DNA from 3 places in the Paenibacillus sp. S28 genome. Region 1 is predicted to be linked to each of the others. Evidence: predicted binding sites of a transcription regulator. Region 1 holds the regulator's gene; each other region holds the start of a gene.
The links. The regulator NrdR, encoded in region 1, represses ribonucleotide reductase genes. The targets are predictions, from matches to a motif close to AACACNATATATNGTGTT.
Positions count from the first base shown of each region.

Region 1 (3,280 bases):
AAAGGCGAGAGAGCATGTGGAAAAATATATACAAAACTTTGATAAATCCCTCATGTCAACTACAGACAAAGCCCTGGCCCTGCAGTTGTATTCCGACATTCTCGTTAAGCAGCATCATTTCAAAAAGGCCATCGGGGCTTTGGATCAGGCAATGGAGTTGGGGAATCCGGGAGAAGACTTTAATTATGCAATAAAAAAAGGCCATATTATTAACCAAAGGAACATGTTGTATGGATTCATGTTTTGCCTTTTGTATTTTATAGCGGTGGTACTATTGCTAATCCCTTTAAAATCTTGGAGGCAGATTAATTCACGAAAATATGCCGGGCGGCTTGCCACGCCTTTATTGCTTCTTGCCCTCATATCGCTAGGTCCTGTCTTGATCCTAAACTTCATTGAAGTGCCTGAAGTCGACCTGCGGGTTTTCTTTGGCCAGTTGGGCTTATCGATCCTTTCGCTTATGATCATAAAGCTTCTTGCCCCGCTGTCATTGAAAACAGGTCGATTGGTTTATGTATTGATGAGTTGTTTGCATATGGCTGCCGCTTCTTTCATGACCTATTACATGACTATTTACAGGGGGACGAAGATCGTTATGAACACTGTAATAGAGGCTGATAAAGACCCCATGGCTTCCTTGTTTCTGATGTTAATGTGGAGTTCGGCCGCTGCAGCCTTATTGATAAACATCATTTATGCCATTATTTTTTCAAAAAAGGAGCAGATGGCGAATATATTTTGTCGGAAATCGCCCAATTCGTCCCCAACTTCAAATTTAATTAAGCCAAACTGAAAATAAAAAAGCAAAAAACCCTTGATTCCCAAGGGTTTTCTTCTATGGAGCCTAGGGGGATCGAACCCCTGACCTCATCGCTGCCAGCGATGCGCTCTCCCAGCTGAGCTAAGGCCCCTTATGATTTTCTACTGATTTATTATGTATCAGCGACTCTTATAATTTATCAAAGATTTATGCATGTGTCAACAAAAAAATTCAAAAAAAATTTGGAGCCCACGCAAGTGTTCAGCCTTATGCTCCCATGCCATGGCCACCGCCAAGAGCAAAAGAGGCCCTGTAAGGCCCTTTTGCTCTTTAAGATGGTTGCATCCTCTGTAACGGACCGGCAAAGCAGCATGCTCCCTTACGGTTAGTCCTCCACCGTATTTTTGGACAGCAGCCCCTTCAGCTCTTTCATGAACATGTTGATATCTTTAAATTGGCGGTAAACCGACGCAAAGCGGACATAAGCCACCTCGTCCACGGGATACAGCTGCTCCATCACCAGCTCGCCGATCTGGCGGCTCTCCACCTCCGCCACGGCGGTGTTGCGCAGTGATTTCTCCACCTCGGAGACGATCATGTCGAGCTGCTCCACGGATACCGGGCGCTTCTCGCAGGCGCGAATCAGGCCGCGGAGGATTTTATCCCGGCTGAACTCTTCCCGGCTTCCATCCTTCTTGATGACCATCAGCGGCGTTTCCTCCACCATCTCAAACGTGGTAAAGCGACGGCTGCACTTCTCGCACTCACGCCTGCGGCGGATCGATTTATTTTCGTTAGCGGGCCGTGAGTCCAGCACTTTCGTGCCGGCATAATCACAGTACGGACATTTCATGGTAAACTCCCTTCCTTTGCAAATCACGGTGTATATAGAACAAAATCACGAACATTCACAGGGTCCGAATATCGCGAACCCTTATCCCATCAGGGATTAACTTGCCGCCTCACCGAAATGTATTAAATTTCCAACAAAAACTTTTCAAAAAGAGTAATGAACTTTTGAGCTTCGAGACATAATACATTTACAAACAGCGAGGAGGTGAACAACAATGGCTTCCAACAACAACAGCTCCAACAACCTGGTAGTACCTAAAGCTACCGCAGCCCTGAACCAATTGAAATATGAAGTCGCTCAAGAACTGGGTATCAGCATCCCACAAGACGGATACCAAGGCAACATGACTGCATATGAGAACGGTTCGATCGGGGGACTTATCACTAAACGTTTGGTGACCCTGGCTGAACAACAACTGGCTGGTCAATTCTAATTCGGTTTGATACCCGAAGAAGTGTTGGAGACGCTAACCTAGCTTCTCCAATGCTTCTTTTGTTATGTTTAGTGACAGAACAGTACTCCCTTTAAAACTCGCTGTATATCCGCGTGTACTGATTGTAGTAATAAATGACCCGCTGTACGTAGTGCCGGGTTTCCCCGATGGGAATATTTTTGACCGAGTCGTAGGTCCCATCCCATACGCCCCTTTTCAGCCAACCGTCCACTTTACCAGGCCCCGCGTTGTATGCTGCGATGACGGCAATCCGGTTTCCTTTAAACTGCTCCGATAGCGTTTTAAGATACCAGGTGCCGATTTCGATGCTGGCCTCCGGCTCATGCTTAATATGGTCCAGCGTCACCTCGGGAAGCTTGGCCTTTTCCATCGCCCAATTGGCCGTATCCGGCATTAACTGCATCAGGCCGAGAGCCCCCTTCTTGGACTCCTTGCCCAGCTTGTAATTGGATTCCACCCGGATAATCGAAGCCACCAGGAACGGGTCGACGTCATAACGCTCAGCCTGCTCGCGAATGTTCTCTTTATAATGAATTGGGTAAAACCACGACATCCAGTTCGTATTAAAAAACAGGATGACGACAAATCCTAAAAACAACAGAAGAAGCACTCTTTTTTTGCGTAAAAACTTCATAGCAGGCCCTTCCGGTTCCAAAATTCATCCACTTGGCGCTCCGTCTCGGAAGGTTGTCCACTGTTGTCGATCACAACGTCGGCCCGCTTCTTCTTCTCTTCGATATCCATTTGGGAACGAATCCGCGCGACCGCTTCATCCTTCGTCAGCCGGTTCCTCTCCATCAAGCGTTCCACCTGTACCTCAAACGGGGCATAGACCAGCAGGACCTGCTCAAACATCGCTTCCAGACCCGATTCAAACAGGAGCGGGATGTCCACCACCACCAGGCGGTCCGGGTGCTCCCGTTCAAATGTCTGCATCTGCTCCCGAATCTCCCGACGGATCGCAGGATGCGTAATATCGTTCAGAGCTTTGCGCTCGCCGGGATCGTGAAACACGATATCCCCCAGGCGTCTGCGGTCCAGCGTTCCGTCCGGAAGGAGGATGACTTGTCCAAAATGCTCAACGGCCGCCGCCAAAACCGGATGACCCGGGAGCATGACTTCCCGGGCGATGACGTCGGCGTCAACAAGCAGCGCCCCCTTGCTGACTAAGAGGGCGGATACGGTACTTTTTCCTGTCGCTATTCCTCCGGTT
Region 1 is NZ_JACVTM010000003.1:131,840-135,119, reverse strand. Features, by position in the region: gene IAE55_RS09195 (tetratricopeptide repeat protein) at 1-793, shown strand, start outside; tRNA gene IAE55_RS09190 (tRNA-Ala) at 839-911, opposite strand; gene nrdR (transcriptional regulator NrdR) at 1,146-1,613, opposite strand; gene IAE55_RS09180 (alpha/beta-type small acid-soluble spore protein) at 1,828-2,046, shown strand; gene IAE55_RS09175 (lytic transglycosylase domain-containing protein) at 2,138-2,701, opposite strand; gene coaE (dephospho-CoA kinase) at 2,698-3,280, opposite strand, start outside.

Region 2 (3,280 bases), 300 kb from region 1:
CCGTCACGGTAGATCGTCACGCCCTTGCAGCCAAGGTCGAACGCCAGCTCATACAGCCGCTTCGTTTCTTCGACCGTGAAGTCGGCCGGGCAGTTCGCTGTCTTCGAGATGGAACTGTCGACCCAGCGCTGAATGGCGGCCTGGGCGCGGATATGGTCTTCCGCCGTCAGATCCATCGCCGTCACGAAGTAATCCGGCAGCTCTTCGCCCGGATGGGCGTCCAGCCAGTCCTGGGCAATCGGCACAAATTGCTCGTCGAAGCCGAGTCGGCTCTGACGGAAGTATTTAAACGCGAAGTACGGCTCGATACCTGTAGACGTGCCGACCATCGTTCCCGTGCTGCCGGTCGGCGCCTGGGTAATGACGGTCACATTGCGCATTCCCTTCTCACGGATAGCTGTACCGACTTCCGGGAACGCCTCGGTCATATTTTTCATAAATCCGCTCTGCAAATACGGATCCGCGTCAAACGCCAGGAACGAGCCTTTCTCTGCCGCAATGTCGGCCGATGCCAGGTACGCTTCGCGGGCGATAAACCCGTACAGCTTGTCGAGGAATTCAAGCGATTCCGGACTGCCGTACCGGATGTTCAGCTTGATCATCAGCTCCGCAAGACCCATCGAACCGAGGCCAATCCGGCGCTCCTTCTTCTGGTTTTTCTCGTTTTCTTCAAAATGGTACGGCGTCGTGTCGATGACGTTATCCAGGAAACGCACGGAGTAACGCGTCACCGTCGCCAGTTCATCCCAATCCACGTCATGCTTCTCTTCATCGTAGAACTTGGAGAGATTCATCGCGGACAGGTTGCAGACGCCCCATGCCGGAAGCCCCTGCTCGCCGCACGGATTCGTGCAGATGATCGGGTTGAAGTACCAGCTGTTAGACATCTGGTTGTAATATTCCATAAAGACGACGCCCGGCTCGGCCGATTTCCACGCCGATTCGATAATGGTATGCCAGATTTCGCTCGCCTTCACCGTCCGGTACGGAATGACGGCATGGCCGCCCTGCTTCCATTTCTCAAGGTCGCCGTCCCACAGCTCGTCGTAATCCGGATCTGTCGTATCCGGGAATACCAGCTCCCAGTCCAGGTCCTCCTTGACTGCCTTCATGAAATCATTGCTGACACAGACGGAAAGGTTGGCGTTCGTCACTTGTCCCATCGTCTGTTTGACCGTAATAAAATCGAGCACGTCCGGGTGCCAGTCGTTGATCATGAGCATCAGCGCGCCGCGCCGGCTGCCGCCCTGCTCAATCAGGCCGGTCGTGTAGCTGAACAGTCCGCCCCAGGATACCGCACCGCTCGAGGATCCGTTCACGCCCTTGACCACGGCTCTGCGCGGACGGAGCGAGGACAGATTGATGCCGACCCCGCCGCCCCGCGCCATAATTTCGGTCATCTCGGACAGCGTCGCCATGATACCGCCGCGGCTGTCCTTCGGCGAAGGAATGACGTAACAGTTAAACAGTGTCAGCTCGTCACTGGCACCCGCTCCGGCGGCGATCCGCCCGCCCGGAACGAGCTTCCAGTCTTCCAGAATGTAGCGGAACTTCTCTTTCCACTCGGCCTGCAGCTCCGGCGTCGGCTCAGCCGATGCCATGGCTCCGGCCAGCCGGTCCCACATTTCCTCAGGCGTCTTCTCGATATTCAGCGTCAGCTTCTCGACATCCGTCTCCACCAGCTCGCCGCGGCGTGTTTTTACCGTCGCCCGTTTCCCCTCGCGCGATACGATCTCGCCGACTTCCTTTGTCGGAAACTTCGGATCATCCTTGGTCAGTACAAGTACAACGTCCCCTACTTTGGCGTGATTCGGGTCCGGGTCCTTCCATGCATACCGGTCCAAAAAGATTTTTTCGCTTAACCCCTCAAGCTTCTGTTTGCTCTGAACTTGATTCACTGTTACATTCTCCTCCCATGACTGTTCTGCCGAACGTATCGGCTCTTAGTTCCGATCAGCGGATGGTGTCGGTCTGCCGACTGCGCTAAAAGTGCCGGTTCACTTCCAGGAAAAAGGCCTGTATGTAGCCGGGTTCCTTCCATTCAATAAACGAAATAACCCCATTTAAAACGCAAATCCGCTCGTCATGTACCATATATTGTGTGCATAGATGATTATACTATACCACATATTGTTACTCCACGCTTTAATCCTGAAATTTAGACCATGAAAGCTCTTCACTCTGGGACAACCTTTGCTTTTCTCCGCCAATCTCACTTTTTTGCTTCGGTTCCTTTGAAAAAAATTGTGAAAATCAGCGGATGCCTTCATCCATACGGAGGTTATGAACTCTCCGGTTTACGTGCATACTACTGTTACGCGGGATTACGAACCTATGAAGGAGGTACAAGGCTTGAAAACTTCTCATCTCGGTAGCGGGGCGCAGGCCGGGGACCTTCCCGTTCCCCTGAATATTGACCGCAGCTGGCTGGATAACCTCGAATCCCGCCTGGATAAAGGCGGCCCCTGGGGTGACTTCCGGCTGTTTCAGCTGGCCGTTCAAGGCGAAGAGGCGCGGCTTGTGACGAGCTTTGACGAGCTGCAGTGTGTGAAGCATTTGCAGGACCTGTCCCCCCTTCCCCATCAGATCGACACGGCGCGGAGGGTGCTGTTTGAGATGTCCGGCAGAGCTATTCTGGCCGATGAGGTCGGACTGGGCAAGACGATCGAAGCGGGACTCATTTTAAAAGAATACATGGTGCGCGGACTGGTATCCAAAGTGCTGATTCTGGTGCCCGCCTCCCTGGTACTCCAGTGGGTCCGCGAGCTGAACAGCAAATTCGGCATCCCGGCGGTCGCGCAGAAAAAGGCTTATTCCTGGCATTCCGACGTCGTCGTCGCCTCCATGGATACCGCCAAGCGCGAGCCCCACAAGGACATGCTGATGGAGCAGGAATACGACATGCTCATTATCGACGAGGCGCACAAGCTGAAGAATAAGAAAACGACGAACTATCAATTTATCCAGAAGCTGCGGAAAAAGTACTGCCTGCTGCTGACCGCGACGCCGGTTCAAAACGATATGAGCGAACTCTTCAACCTTATTACGCTGCTGAAGCCCGGCCAGCTCGGGCGGCAGGGGGATTTTGCGGCCAACTTCGTCGTCGGCAAACGGCAGGCGAAGAACGAGGACCAGCTCCGGGATGAGCTGGCGAAGGTGATGATCCGCAACCGGCGCGGCGAAGGCCCTGTGCAGTTCACCAAGCGGACGGTACGCAACGTCAGCCTGCAGCTCTCTCCTGAGGAGCAGGCGCTGTACGACGGTGTGACTTCTTTCGTCA
Region 2 is NZ_JACVTM010000003.1:432,541-435,820, reverse strand. Features, by position in the region: gene IAE55_RS10625 (adenosylcobalamin-dependent ribonucleoside-diphosphate reductase) at 1-1,898, opposite strand, end outside; gene IAE55_RS10620 (DEAD/DEAH box helicase) at 2,353-3,280, shown strand, end outside.
Region 2: a site for NrdR is predicted at 2,087-2,104, ahead of IAE55_RS10625 (adenosylcobalamin-dependent ribonucleoside-diphosphate reductase). Genes of this name have one in related genera too.

Region 3 (3,280 bases), on a different contig from region 1:
GCACAAGCGCCTTGAGCTGCGCCCAGTCCTCAGGGGACGGGATCTCGATGCCTTCAAACAACTGCTTCACGCGTTCCGATTGCGGCCGGAAGTCTTTTTCGAGGTAGCGGTCAAAATAGGTACCCTTCGCGTACTCGGACTTGTCGAAGTCCCGGAACGTTTCGCCGCGATCACGCGCAATTTCCATGCTTTGCTCCAGCGAGTAGTAGTTCATCATCATGAAAAAGGTGCTCGCAAACTCGCGCGCCTCAGCGCTCTCGTATGCGATTTTGTTTTTGGCCAGGTAACCGTTCAGGTTCATGGCTCCAAGGCCGACGGAGTGCAGCTCCTTGTTGGCGAGGCTCACGCCCGGCGCGTTCTCCACGCGGGAGTGATCGCTGACGACCGTAAGGGCCTCGATGCCGACACGGACCGATTCCTTGATTTTTCCCTGCTCCATTACGTTCACGATGTTCAGCGAGGCCAGGTTGCAGCTGATGTCCCGGCGAATCACATCGTCGACACCGTAGTCGTTAATTTCCGAAGTCTCCTGCAGCTGGAAAATTTCCGTGCACAGGTTGGACATTTTGATCTGGCCGACATCCTTCAGCGCATGCACCTTGTTGGCGTTCGATTTGTTCACGATGTACGGATAACCGGACTCGAGCTGGATTGAGGCGATTTTCGTCAGCATGTCGCGGGCGCTCATGACGGTTTTCTTCGTCACCTGGTCATTGGCGAGCAGCTCGTCGTACATTTCGTCCATATCGATGTCGTCCAGATGCTTGCCGTAGGCTTTGTATACCGAGTAGGGGCCAAAGACCACAAGCGGCTTGTTCTGGGCGGCGAGCTCGTAAAATTTGTTCGGGACAATCAGCCCGATCGACAGCGTCTTGATGCGCAGCTTCTCGTCGGCGTTGATTTTCTTCGAATCAAGGAACTCGATGACATCCCAGCCGAAAATGTTATAGTATCCGGCACCCGAGCCTTTGCGCTGGCCCATTTGGTCGGCATAGGAGAAGGCGTCCTCCATCAGCTTCAGCACCGGCATGATGCCTTTGGCCGCTCCGGCCACGCCTTTGATCGGTTCGCCACGCCCACGCAGCTTGGACAAATTGACGGCGACGCCGCCGCCGATTTTGGACAGCTGCATGCAGGTGCCGAGCACGTAGTTGATCGAATTGAGCGAATCGTCCATTTCCAGCAGGAAGCAGGAGACCAGCTCGCCGCGGCGGCTTTTGCCGGCATTGAGGAAGGTCGGGGTCGCTGGCTGCAGCCGCTGCTCAATCATCGCTTCGGCGATGCGGAGCGCTTTACCGATATTCCCTTCGCCCAAGTACAGCGCCACGATGGCGACGCGGTCCGGGTACTGCTCCAGATACTGCTTCTTGTCGTTGGTTCTCATCGCATAGTCCTTGTAGAACTTCGAGATCGCCATGTAGGACTGGAATTGAAAGTCGCTGCTCGCCGTCAGGTTGAACACAGACTCGACTTCGTCGTAGGTGTAATGCTCAAACACGTTCTCATAGTAGTCGTTGCTGATCAGGTAATCCAGCTTCTCGCGCAGGGAGCCGAACTTCATCGTATCGCGCTCCACTTCCTCCATAAAGGCGGCAACCGCCTCCCGGTCTTTTTCCAATTGAAAGTAACCGTCCGATCCGCGCTGCATAATTTCGTTGTTGAGTTCAATATGCTTCAATGCTCCGCACCCTCTCTTTGAAAATCTCCGTATCCCGCATCGTTCCCGAAAGCTCGAACTTGGTGATGACCGGCACATGGTACATCTCCGATATCGTATCCGCGCTCTTGGCGAAACGAGGCCCCCAGTTCCGGTTGCCGCTGGCCGACACGCCGCGAAGCATGCGGTTGTTCTTCGACAGGAAGTTCGACACTTTCTCGGGCACCTGCCCAAAACCCGTTGTATACGTTACGAGCACGTAAGGCTCATTCACCTGCTCCTGCTCTTCGATCGGAATGGCTCTCATGTTCAGCTTGTTGATAAAGCGTCTGACATTGCCGGTCTTGGAATCATAGACGATCAGCATGATCCTTCACTCCTGAATAATGTTCTCTGCCGTGGTCACGGGCGCAAAAAAAACGTCTATTGACGTCATTGAAGATAACCACACCACATATCGTGGTCGTTATTCTTGTGATCACAGAATGGTTCAGCTTCGCTGAAAAATTAAATTGATTTTCTCAAAATAACACCGGAATGAATGGTGTGTTGTGGGAAATTATGTTATATATACTATGCCGCTGACAATCAATATGTAGATGGTTTAAAGCGGGTATTAAGAATAATACATCAATATATTGATGTGGTCAAGCCTGTGAGAATCATGTTCATGGGCGCACTTGCAGCCTGCTTGACGCCTTGAAAAACAAAAAAACAGGGAACCTCCCGGCGATCCGTAAGCGGATCGATTCGGGGAGATTCCCTGTTTTTCTTCGGTTCCAAAGCCGCGAATATTTACACGCCTTGGATTGGAGTGCTTTCCAGAACTTTATCGATCAGTCCGTATTCCTGCGCTTCAGCTGCGCTCATGAAGTAGTCACGGTCGGTGTCTTTCTCGATGCGCTCCAGCGGCTGTCCGGTACGTTCGGACAAGATGCGGTTCAAGGTGTCGCGCATTTTCAGAATGCGGCGGGCGCGGATTTCGATATCCGTAGCCTGGCCTTGCGCACCCCCGAGTGGCTGGTGGATCATGATCTCACTGTTTGGCAGGCCGAAGCGTTTGCCCTTGGCGCCGGCGTTCAGCAGGAACGCGCCCATGGAAGCCGCCAAGCCTACGCAGATTGTAGATACGTCCGGTTTGATGAACTGCATTGTATCGAAAATCGCCATACCGGCCGTAATGGATCCGCCGGGGCTGTTAATGTACAAATGGATGTCTTTCTCCGGATCTTCGGCTGCGAGGAACAGCAGCTGGGCGATGATAGAATTGGCGACCACGTCATTGACTTCGGTGCCCAGGAAAATGATGCGGTCTTTCAGCAAACGGGAATAGATGTCGTAAGCCCGTTCACCGCGGTTGCTTTGTTCGACGACCATAGGAATATAACTCACGTGGAAAACCTCCCTTAATTGGCTCAAAATAGGTCATTCTATACATACTGTTACCGTATTAACCACATGATAAACAATTTCAAACAAAAAGTCAAAGAAAGTCAAACTCGAGGTAAAAAAAATAGCCATCTGATTGGCTGTGGTACGTTTGGTTAAAAACATAACGTAGAACGGTTGCCGTTCTGCGTTCTCTTCTATTAAAGAAAAATGGCGCGCCCGCGAGGAATTGAA
Region 3 is NZ_JACVTM010000013.1:131,800-135,079, reverse strand. Features, by position in the region: gene nrdE (class 1b ribonucleoside-diphosphate reductase subunit alpha) at 1-1,678, opposite strand, end outside; gene nrdI (class Ib ribonucleoside-diphosphate reductase assembly flavoprotein NrdI) at 1,665-2,024, opposite strand; gene clpP (ATP-dependent Clp endopeptidase proteolytic subunit ClpP) at 2,453-3,049, opposite strand; tRNA gene IAE55_RS25630 (tRNA-Arg) at 3,258-3,280, opposite strand, start outside.
Region 3: a site for NrdR is predicted at 2,104-2,121, ahead of nrdI (class Ib ribonucleoside-diphosphate reductase assembly flavoprotein NrdI). Genes of this name have one in related genera too.